Regions from separate parts of the Cupriavidus sp. HY129 genome, predicted to be linked through region 3. Evidence: predicted binding sites of a transcription regulator. Region 3 holds the regulator's gene; each other region holds the start of a gene.

Region 1 (3,274 bases), 420 kb from region 3:
CCAATCGTGCCGAAGGTGAGCTCGGTGTCGTGATCGGTGCCGACGGCACCTTGCATGCAGCCGGTCAGGCGCCGGGTGCGAAGACAACGGCCGACTGGTTGCTCGACCTGAGTCGCCTGACAGAACCCGCCGCCGCAGTCCAGCTCGGTTTGGGGGACAGCGATTTCGAAGGGACGGTAACGGTACAGGCGAGCGACGATCTGCAATCGTGGCAGCCGGCAGGCACGGCCCGCATTCTGCGTGTGAGCCGTGGGGACAGCCGGCTCTTGCAGGAACGTATTGTCCTTGAGCCAAGGCGAACCCGCTACCTGCGGCTGCAATGGCAAGGCGCTGCACCAGAGGTAAAGGGCGTGCAGGTGGAGACGGTGACCGCCCAACCAGCGCTTCGCGCGCCACTCCAATGGAGCCAGGGTGTGCCTGGCGCGCCGGACCAGGCAGGTGATTACGCATTCGATCTTGCCGGCCGCTTCCCGGTGGAACAGGTGCGCGTGGGACTGCCGCAGGTCAACACCGTCGCACAGGCTACGCTTTGGTCGCGGCGAGATGCGCAGGCCCGGTGGGAGCATGTGTCGGATCTGCGCCTGTTTCGTTTGTCCGGACCAAACGGAGAGCAGGCGAACGAATCAGTAACGGTGCCTCGCAATGACGATCGATACTGGCGTCTGAGCGTGGATCCTCGGTCAGGCGGGCTTGGTGATGGGCGCCCCCTGTTGTTCGTGGGCTGGCAGCCCGCCGAACTGACTTTCGTGGCGCGTGGCGCGCCGCCTTTCCAGGTGGTGGTGGGCGAGGCCACCGAAGGCACGGCGCGCCTGTCCAAGGCCGACCTGCTGGCAGGTACGACACCCGCTATCGGCCAGGCAAGGCTGGGCACAATGCAGGCATCGCCGGTGGGGCTGGCATCGGCACAGGTACCTCGACGCGAGGTATGGCGCAAGGCGGTGCTGTGGACTGCATTGGTGGTGGCCGTGATGGTGCTGGGGGTGATGGCCTGGTTCCTGCTACGTCAGGCGGGCAAATCGGACAAGGCGGGTAGTGGTGGCCACCAAGGAGAAGGCAAGTCCTGAAAGGTTCATTCGCCCCTTCGCATCATGGAAGTCATTCTTGGCGCGCGCGGGCATGACAGGGCTTCCTTTCCAAAACGGACCCGTGCCGCGATGTACTGGAGAGGGCCGGTATCGGGACGTTGACTCCAGTCAAGAAGTCCAGGGCGGTACGGGGATACTGTAACTAAATCGATTCAGTTTACGAATCGAGAAACGCTCCCCGCATGCCGTGCCGGTATCCCGTGCCTGAAGGCAGGGGAATGCCGCCAGTTCGGCAATCGGTCAGCCGTTTGCAAACCGATTCGCCCTCAACCCAAGACCTCTATGTTCAAACACATCCTGCTGCCCGTTGACGGTTCCGACCAATCGCGCAAGGCTGTATCGGCGGCCATTGAATTTGCCCGTAGCACCAGGGCCCGTCTGACGCCATACATTTGCAAGGAAGAGCCTCGCTTGTCCATTTCGATGAGCGCGGCGGTCGATACCGAAAGTGTCGCGAGCAGGCTTGAAAGTGCGGCCCGGGAGGAACTCTCCCGGATTGAAGCCGCAGCCGCATTGGCGGGAGTACCGTGTATCGGAAAAACGTCCTCCGCCTCGGCACCACATCTTGGGATTATCGAGAAAGCCAATGAATTGCAGTGCGATGTCATTTTCATGGCGTCTCACGGTCGAAAGGGGTTGGGAAAGCTGCTGCTTGGCAGCGTCACGCAGGACGTGCTCTCCCATAGCACGATCCCCGTTCTCGTGTTCCGATAAGCGCAGTTCGCCAGACGATTCCACAAACAGAAGAGGAGGAGGTCATCGTGTACAAGAAAATCCTGTTGGCTGTTGATGATAGTGATGCCGCCGAGCTTGCCCTTGCGCAGGCCGTGACCGTCGCAAAAGCCATGAGCGCGGAGGTCAAGGCATTATTTGTTGTCACACAGGCGCTTGGCAGCACCTTGACGCCCGCCGAGGCGGCAACCGCGGCAATCGGCAAGCGGATACTGGAACATGTTCGCTCGAAGATGGAAGCCAACGGCTTGCACTATTCCACCGAACTGCTTGAAGAGGCCGGATCGGCAGCAGGGCAGATTGCCGACACGATCACCAGCGAAGCCAATGACTGGGACGCCGATCTGATCGTAATGGGAACGCATGGCCGACGCGGCATCAAGCGAATGGTGCTTGGTAGCGTTTCGGAGGGCGTACTGACGCAATCCAGGATCCCTGTGCTGGTGGTGCGCAGTGATTTCGAGGATTGAACGTTCGGGGCGTGCTGACTAGCCGCTCATTGCCCATGTTGCGCTGATGCCGTTGCCGTTGCCGCTGCTGCTGCTGCTGTAGGCAGCATCGACATCGGGCAGCACTGCATGCCCCGGATAGGTCAGGCAGACGTTCGCTTTGCCGGCCAGTTGTGACCGTTCCCGCCAGAGCTTGGGAAACATCTGTTCCCATCCAATTGCACTTGCTTTTGGTATACGGGCTTTCTTCAGGAACAGTCGTGCAGTCCCAAGTATCTATGCATCAAGCCCCACCTTCGCGCCTTGGCAGCGAAGCGACCGATGCTATTCGCCAACTCAAGACGCTAACCGAGATTCTTCCGACAGACAGTCTGCTGCGCAAGGCCGCGTTAGCACTGCTGTTGGAAGCAAATGCCGGCGCGCAACCGAATGCCTTGCCGTTGACGTTGGTATCGCCTCCCGCACCGGGGTCTGCGCTCCCGGAGATCACTGGGAGGCGCGCATGACAGCGGTCGAATTCCAGCAGTTTGTCATGCTGACGGGGCGAGCACTCGCAATCCTCGGCGTCATCCTGCTTGTCGTCATTCGTCTGGCGTCCCCGCACGAAAATGGGAAAAAGTAGCCGCCCCCGCAAGCCGTATCGTCCACGTCAGGCAGAGGCCCATCTCCCCGGACGCTTGCAGCCGTGGGTGCTCGACAAGCTCTTCGCGCCGCTCGAAAGCATGTTGCAACATATCCGGGACGGCGGCGAGCTGGAGGTCGACGAAGATGAGCAGTTTTGGTACTACAGCACGACGATGGGAGGCAGTTTCAAATGCGCCGAGCTGCTCGAGTCGTTCGGCGACATCTTCGCCCAACAGAGGCAGCGCGACACGAACGCACCAGATCCCGAAGCGCTGTACGTCATGGCGGCAAGCATGACGGCGGAAATCCTGGCGATGCGCGAAGTGGAAGCCGCCATTGCCTGCGCTAGCGAGATGCGCGGCTATATGGGCGCGTCGTCATTGG
Region 2 (3,274 bases), 1.2 Mb from region 3:
TTCTGCCCCTTCACGTTGAACTCGGTCACGTCCGTCACCCATTTCTCGTTGGGCCGTTGCGCAGCGAACTGCCGGTTGAGCAAGTTCGGCGCCACCCGTCCCAGCATTCCCCGGTAAGAGCGGTATTTCTTCGGTCGTACCAGCGACTTCAAGCCCAACTGCAGCATCAGGCGCCGGATCAACTTGTGATTGACTATCTCGCCAGCCTGCCGGATCACCGCGGTAATGCGCCGATAGCCATATCGGCCCCGGTGGTGCTCGTAGATCGAGCGGATGCGCTGCTTGAGTTCAGCGTAACGATCCCCGGCCAGCAGGACTTTCTGCTGGTAGTAAAAGGTGCTGCGCGCCAGTCCTGCCACATTAAGCAGGATGGCCAATGGATGATGCTGCCTCAATTCGAGTACTACTTGCGCTTTGCGCGCGGTGCCTGACGCTGCTCCACTCGAATCAAGGCATCGAGTTTTTTTAGGTACGCCACCTCCGCGCGCAGGTATTCGTTCTCCTTGAGCAACTGCTCACGGGTGCGCTGATCCGGCTCGGATTCCGGTGGGAGGGGTTCGGGTGGCAGAGTTTTCGGCATCTTCCGGGGGCGTCCCTTGGGACGGGGCAATAGTGCAGACAGACCACCCTCATGATACTGGCGTTCCCAGCGGCCGATGGCCCCCGGATCACGAATCCCCAATATCGCTCCCACCTGAGATTGCGACAGGTTGTCTCGCCGCATGCGCTCAAGCGCCGCGAGCTTGAATTCTGCGCTGTACTTACTGTGCCCCTTGCGCCGTAAGCCGCGTTGACCGTGGAGTTCATACTGAGCAACCCACTGCCGGGCTAGCGTACGCGCCACTCCATACTCCTGCGCCAGCGCCCTATAACCGATACCTCCGGCTAAATATCGCTTCACTACCTTGAGCTTCAGTTGCTCGTCGTGTCTCACCATGAAAAACACCCCAAGGGTTGGATCGGTGTCCAACTCTTGGGGTGCAGTTCACGATGCGGGCGTTTTTCATGGGGATGGTCAGGGGCCGGGGTCAGCGCCGCAGGGGCTCAGTTGCCGCCGCGCCGCGCCGCCTCTGCGTCCTCGCGCATCTTGCGCGCGAACATCCGCGCAAAGAACGCGCCCATCCCGATGATGAAGGCAATGACGGCCAGACTGCCGAGCCCGGTGGGCGTTGTGAACAGGATCTTGATGGCTTCCATGTGGGACTCCCTTCGCTTTTATATTGATTCACCGTGTATGGCGGACAGTGTAGTCAGTACAAGGCACAGGGAAAGGTCATCCCACAAAAACCTTGAGGCGCATCAAGCGCCTCAATTTCATTCGGACGAACGCAGTTCAGTTCGAGGTTAGTTCTTGGTGCCGAAGAGACGGTCGCCAGCGTCGCCGAGGCCCGGCACGATATAGGCATGGTCGTCGAGATGGATGTCCAGCGAGGCGACGTAGAGCTTCACGCCGGGGTGGGCCTTCTGAAATACCTCGACGCCCTCGGGCGCAGCCACCAGCGCCACAAAGGTGATGGATTCGTCCTTGACGCCACGGCGCTTGAGCACATCCACCGCATGGGCGGCCGAATAGCCGGTGGCGACCATCGGGTCACACAGGATGAACGAGCGATCTTCCACGTCCGGCAGGCGTACCAGATACTCCACCGGGCGGTGCTGATCGTCGCGATATACGCCGATATGGCCGATACGCGCCGACGGAATCAGTTCCACCAGGCCGTCGCTCATGCCGACGCCGGCGCGCAGCACGGGCACGATCGTCAGCTTCTTGCCGGCGATGACCGGGGCGTCCAGCGGTACCAGCGGCGTGTCGATGCGGCGCGTGGTCAGCGGCAGGTTGCGCGTGATCTCGTAGCCCATCAGCAGCGTAATCTCGCGCAGCAACTCGCGGAACGTGCGCGTCGACGTTTCCTTGTCGCGCATGTGCGAGAGCTTGTGCTGGATCAGCGGGTGATCGAGGATGAAGAGATTGGGAAAGCGCGGATCTTGTTTCATGGCGGCAGGCTCGGAAATCGGGAAGGCCCTCCCTGGAGCGGGAGGGCCCTGTGCAGCGCGATTGTAATGGATGCGCGGGCCTGCCCGGTGGTCAGTCCACCGTGATCCCGGCCGACTTTGCGACCTTTCCGAAACGTTCGTATTCAGTCTGAGTCAGTGTCTGCAATTCGGCAGCACTCGAACCCTTCGGATTGAAGCCGGCCTGGGCCAGCTTGTCGCGCACGTCCGGACGCGCCAGCGCCTCGACGAACGCCGTATTGAGCGCCTGCACCACCGGCGCTGGCAGGTTGGCCGGGCCGTAGACGCCGAACCATGGTTCTACCGCGTAGCCCGGCAGTCCGGCTTCGGCCAGCGTCGGCACATTCGGCAGCGACGGCGAGCGTGTCTTGCCAGCCACCGCCAGCGCGCGCAGCTTGCCAGCCTGGATGTGCGGCAACGAGGCCGGCAGGTTGTCGAACATCACCTGGATGTGGCCGCCGAGCATGTCGTTGATGGCCGGGCTGCTTCCCTTGTACGGCACATGAGTCAGATTCGTCTGCGTCACCTGCGAGAACATCGCGCCGGCCAGGTGCATCGAGGTACCCGTGCCAGCCGTGGCATAGGTCAGCCCCGGATGGGCCTTCGCATAGGCAATCAGTTCCGGGACGGTTTTCACCGGCAGGTTCTCGCTCACCTCCAGCACGATGGTCGAGGTGCCGAGCAGGCTGACCGCCGTGAAGTCGCGCCGCGGATCGAACGGCACGTGCTTGTAGATATGCGGGTTGAGGGCGTTGGTCGAGATCGCGCCGAAGCCGATCGTGTAGCCGTCGGCCGGTGCCTTGGCCACGGCATCCATGCCGATGTTGCCACCGGCGCCCGGCCGGTTCTCGATGACGACCGGCTGGCCGAGCTTTTCGGCCACGCGCTGGCCCACGGTGCGGGCCACGAGGTCGGTGGTGCCGCCTGCGGCATAGGGCACGATGAAGCGGATCGGCTTGCTCGGGAAGCTGTCGGCGGCAAAGGCGGCTGACGGCGCGGCGATCGCGAGCAGGGTGGCGGAAAGGATGGCACGGCGGCGCGCCGTGAAGCGGTAGGACGGCATGACTCGGGTATCTCCAGTTTCTTGTTGTTCCTGTCCGGTTCGCCGCTCTGGCGTGCCGGACAGGCGCCGGCCATTGTATGGGAAAGCAGGCATTAGCGCGGCCCCGGCGAGCATTGCGTCTTTTGGCATACAATCGCCGGGTTCCCGCCGCGCGCCGCACGAATCCAACGTGCCGGCCCGGCGTATGCCCGAACTGCG
Region 3 (3,274 bases):
CGCATCTCGGGGCGGCTCTGGAACCGCCAGCCGCTGGCCAGGGCCACGAGCTCCACCCCGCGCTGCTGCCAGTCGTTGCGCAGCTCTTCGAGCAGAACCCGGATGGTGTCGGCACCGACGTCGTCGGCGAACAACCGTCGCAGATCACCAACGCGCAATGGCTCCTGCGCACAGATCAGCGCGGTCTCGAGGACGATCTTCGCCTCTTGGGTATTCATGTGATTGTGTGCAGCCTGTCTTTGCACCTGCTTCTGGACGAATCCTGAAGCACTGGAGATTGCAGATACAGCGAGGCCTGAGCCACCGCCATCTCATCGCGCAGCCAACTCGCAGCTTTTCGCAGCGGAGCCGTGCACCTCATTTTCTTTGCATCGAATTGCCGGGTCGTTCCGGCAGGAGATCGTCCGGGGCTGACAGACTACGCCAGTCAACGGACCTCTTGCGTCGCACCCTCTCCCTTTTGGGGTGGACATTCACCTGGACAATCAGATCGCCAAGGCGGCAAGAAACAATCGATATCGGCCCAGGCAACTTCGCCTGGCACCAGCGCCACCTCTCCACACAGCCCCATCGGACTTTGGAACCAGATCTTGTGAACCGGATGAACTGTGGGGACGATCCCGGCAAGCCAGACCTGCCCAGACCCCCTGGGCACACATCCCAGATCGGGAATGCAGCCCCGGCGACGCCACGAGCGCATCGGAGCGCGATACCGTGGTTTTCGCGATTGTATGGCATTCCAGCCCCGCCCTGCAACCAGCAAAAAAGTCTAGAACACGACGCAGAAGCCGTGATTGGCCAGCGTATCGGGCAGCCAGACGGCGCGTGCGACACCCAGCGCCCCAAAACCGATCACAACAAGCGCGGCGCCCACTCGAACGCCGGGGCGGCGCGACAGTTGCCGCAGGTAGCCCGACAAACCCGAGATCACCAGCAGGTTGGGCAGCGTCCCAATGCCAAAGGCCGCCATGACAAGTGCTCCAGATGGCGCATTTCCAGCCAACAAGGCCAGCGCAAGTGCGCCATACACCATACCACAGGGCACCAGCCCCCAGGCCAACCCCATCCCATAGCGCCGCATGATGGGCGCGTGCCGACGCAAGCGAAGCGGCATCTGCATGCCCAGCGACGCGACGCCCCGGACGACATACGAGGCAGCCCGCGCCGCCAGCCGTTCGAGCCATGCTGCACGCATGACGCGGCCCCGCAACAACCACACCCCGGTCAGAACCAGTAACAGGCTGCCCGCGCCATAGAGCCAGCGCTGCACTGGAAGGTAGTCCTGCTTCCAGACTGTCGCACCCACCGCTCCCATCAGCGCCCCAAGCAGCACATAGGTCGTGAGACGCCCGGCGTGCATGACCAGCAGTTCCAGCCACCAGTGAAATCGCGAGCGATGCACGAGGCTAACGACCGCAACAGCCCCCCCGGATTGCCGTTGCTCGACGGCAATGGCAATTCCTCCGCACATGGCGGCGCAATGCACGCCACCAAGCAACGCAAGTGTAAAGACACTGAAAAGCACACCAAATGGCAACTGTTCCTCGCTTCTGCGTCACATCACGCTGTAAAATGCCTGCATCGCGCCTCCATCGCAAGCGCATTCATGCGAGCACCATCAATTGCTTACCTCCATTCCCGTCACCGAGATGTCTCCGCGTTGCTCCACTTGCGCCATGGGCCAGCTTTGCCTTCCCGTGGGCATGTCGCAACAGGACCTCGCAAAGATGGACACGCTCGTACAGGAACGCGTTCGTGTTCACAAGGGCGAAACGCTCTATCGCATGGGCGAACCACTTACCGCAGTCTATGCGATCCGCTTTGGCACATTGAAGACCCACGTGACCATGGAGGACGGACGCACGCAAATCACCGGCTTCCATTTGCCCGGTGAGGTCGTCGGGCTCGACGGCCTCAGCGAGATGCAGCATGCGTCCGACGCCACCGCGCTCGAGGACACAGAGGTCTGCGTCGTGCGATTCGATGACCTGCAATCGCTGTCCGGCACGTTGCCTTCTCTCCAGCAGCAGTTCCTGAGGCTGATGAGCAAGGAAATCTCGCAGGACCAGATCATGCTGATCACTCTTGGCTCGATGCGTGCCGAAGAGCGCCTGGCAGCATTTCTCGTCAACATGTCCGAGCGCCTGTCGATGCGCGGTTACTCGTCGAGCGAGTTCGTGCTGCGGATGAGCCGCGAAGAAATCGGCAGCTATCTTGGCCTCAAGCTCGAAACCGTGAGTCGGCTCTTTTCTCGATTCGCCGAAGCCGGCCTGATTCAGATTCGCCAACGACACGTGAAACTCGTGGACATGGAAGGCATCAGGCAGGTCTATAGCCGAAACTGCTAACGGGCATCGTGGCCAGGAAAACGGCCGTATCGGGAGCAGATCTCCCGGTGCGGCCGTTTTGCTTTCTGCCAGCACTCGAGCCATTACTCGAGTTCGTCGGTCTCCTCGAGCTTGGTTGGCATGGTGTAGAGCGTCAGCCCACTGGACAATGCGCAAAACAACCACGCCACCAGGAAGCCAATCGTGTAGACCGCCTCACGAGACGCTTCCACCTGGTGCCCGAAGAACGTGAGATCGCCCGGATCAACGACCGAAAACACGGTGGCGGTGGCCGCTCCGCCCATCAGAAACGCCGGCCAAAGTACCCACATCAGCCAGCGGAGTCTCATGGGCGCCTCGCAGCCGGCGACGCTACATGCTCCGCCCCCGTTTTCTCCACGACCAGGCCATGACGCTCCACGCCGGAAATCGGCAAATCCGGATGCGTGTTGGCAAGCCAGATGGTCACGCCGCAGCCAATAATTGCAAGCAACGGACCGCTCATCAAAAGCCACGGCCACGGTTCCCTGTACCAGGGCTTGGACTGTTGGGATGTCATTGCGCTCTCCTTGTTTGCTGCCATTTCACCCTCAGCATCACAGATTGCGGGGAACAATGAAACTCGTGGATTGCCTGATATGCGCGTCTCGGCCGTCCTCGCCCTCCGCCGTCACGGTTACGTTGATCTTGTGCGTGCCCTCCTTGGCATCGTCGATCGGCACGCGAATGCGAATCGGCAACAACCGGTTGGACGTTGGCTGCATGGCCTCGGCGGACTTGTCATACTCGACCGTCAGTCCAGTCAGATCGTCGCCCTCAGCCTGCACGCGAATCCGCATCGGCGCTTCCGTGGTGTTGATCACCTGGAGCCGATAGACGTTCTCGATCCAGCGGCCCTCCACTTCCCGGCCCAGCGCGCCGCGATCCCGAATGATGTCGACCTTGAT

Evidence for each region. Region 3 encodes FNR, which switches genes on or off when oxygen is low (the NO sensors DNR and NnrR bind a similar motif). Its sites were predicted from a motif close to TTGATNNNNATCAA; they were not measured.
Region 1: a site for FNR is predicted at 1,184-1,197, ahead of K6G35_RS07440 (universal stress protein). Genes of this name have one in related genera too.
Region 2: a site for FNR is predicted at 1,290-1,303, ahead of K6G35_RS03895 (DUF3149 domain-containing protein). Genes of this name have one in related genera too.

What each region holds. Positions count from the first base shown of each region.
Region 1 covers NZ_CP083254.1:1,631,951-1,635,224, forward strand. The annotation lists gene K6G35_RS07435 (DUF3999 domain-containing protein) at 1-1,064, shown strand, start outside; gene K6G35_RS07440 (universal stress protein) at 1,368-1,799, shown strand; gene K6G35_RS07445 (universal stress protein) at 1,847-2,287, shown strand; gene K6G35_RS07450 (hypothetical protein) at 2,306-2,470, opposite strand; gene K6G35_RS07455 (hypothetical protein) at 2,956-3,274, shown strand, end outside.
Region 2 covers NZ_CP083254.1:846,322-849,595, forward strand. The annotation lists one part of gene K6G35_RS03890 (IS3 family transposase) at 1-460, opposite strand, end outside; one part of gene K6G35_RS03890 (IS3 family transposase) at 460-937, opposite strand; gene K6G35_RS03895 (DUF3149 domain-containing protein) at 1,045-1,197, opposite strand; gene upp (uracil phosphoribosyltransferase) at 1,345-1,995, opposite strand; gene K6G35_RS03905 (Bug family tripartite tricarboxylate transporter substrate binding protein) at 2,087-3,076, opposite strand.
Region 3 covers NZ_CP083254.1:2,050,912-2,054,185, forward strand. The annotation lists gene scpB (SMC-Scp complex subunit ScpB) at 1-218, opposite strand, end outside; gene K6G35_RS09275 (sulfite exporter TauE/SafE family protein) at 770-1,537, opposite strand; gene fnr (fumarate/nitrate reduction transcriptional regulator Fnr) at 1,623-2,348, shown strand; gene K6G35_RS09285 (hypothetical protein) at 2,432-2,677, opposite strand; gene K6G35_RS09290 (hypothetical protein) at 2,674-2,910, opposite strand; gene ccoG (cytochrome c oxidase accessory protein CcoG) at 2,924-3,274, opposite strand, start outside.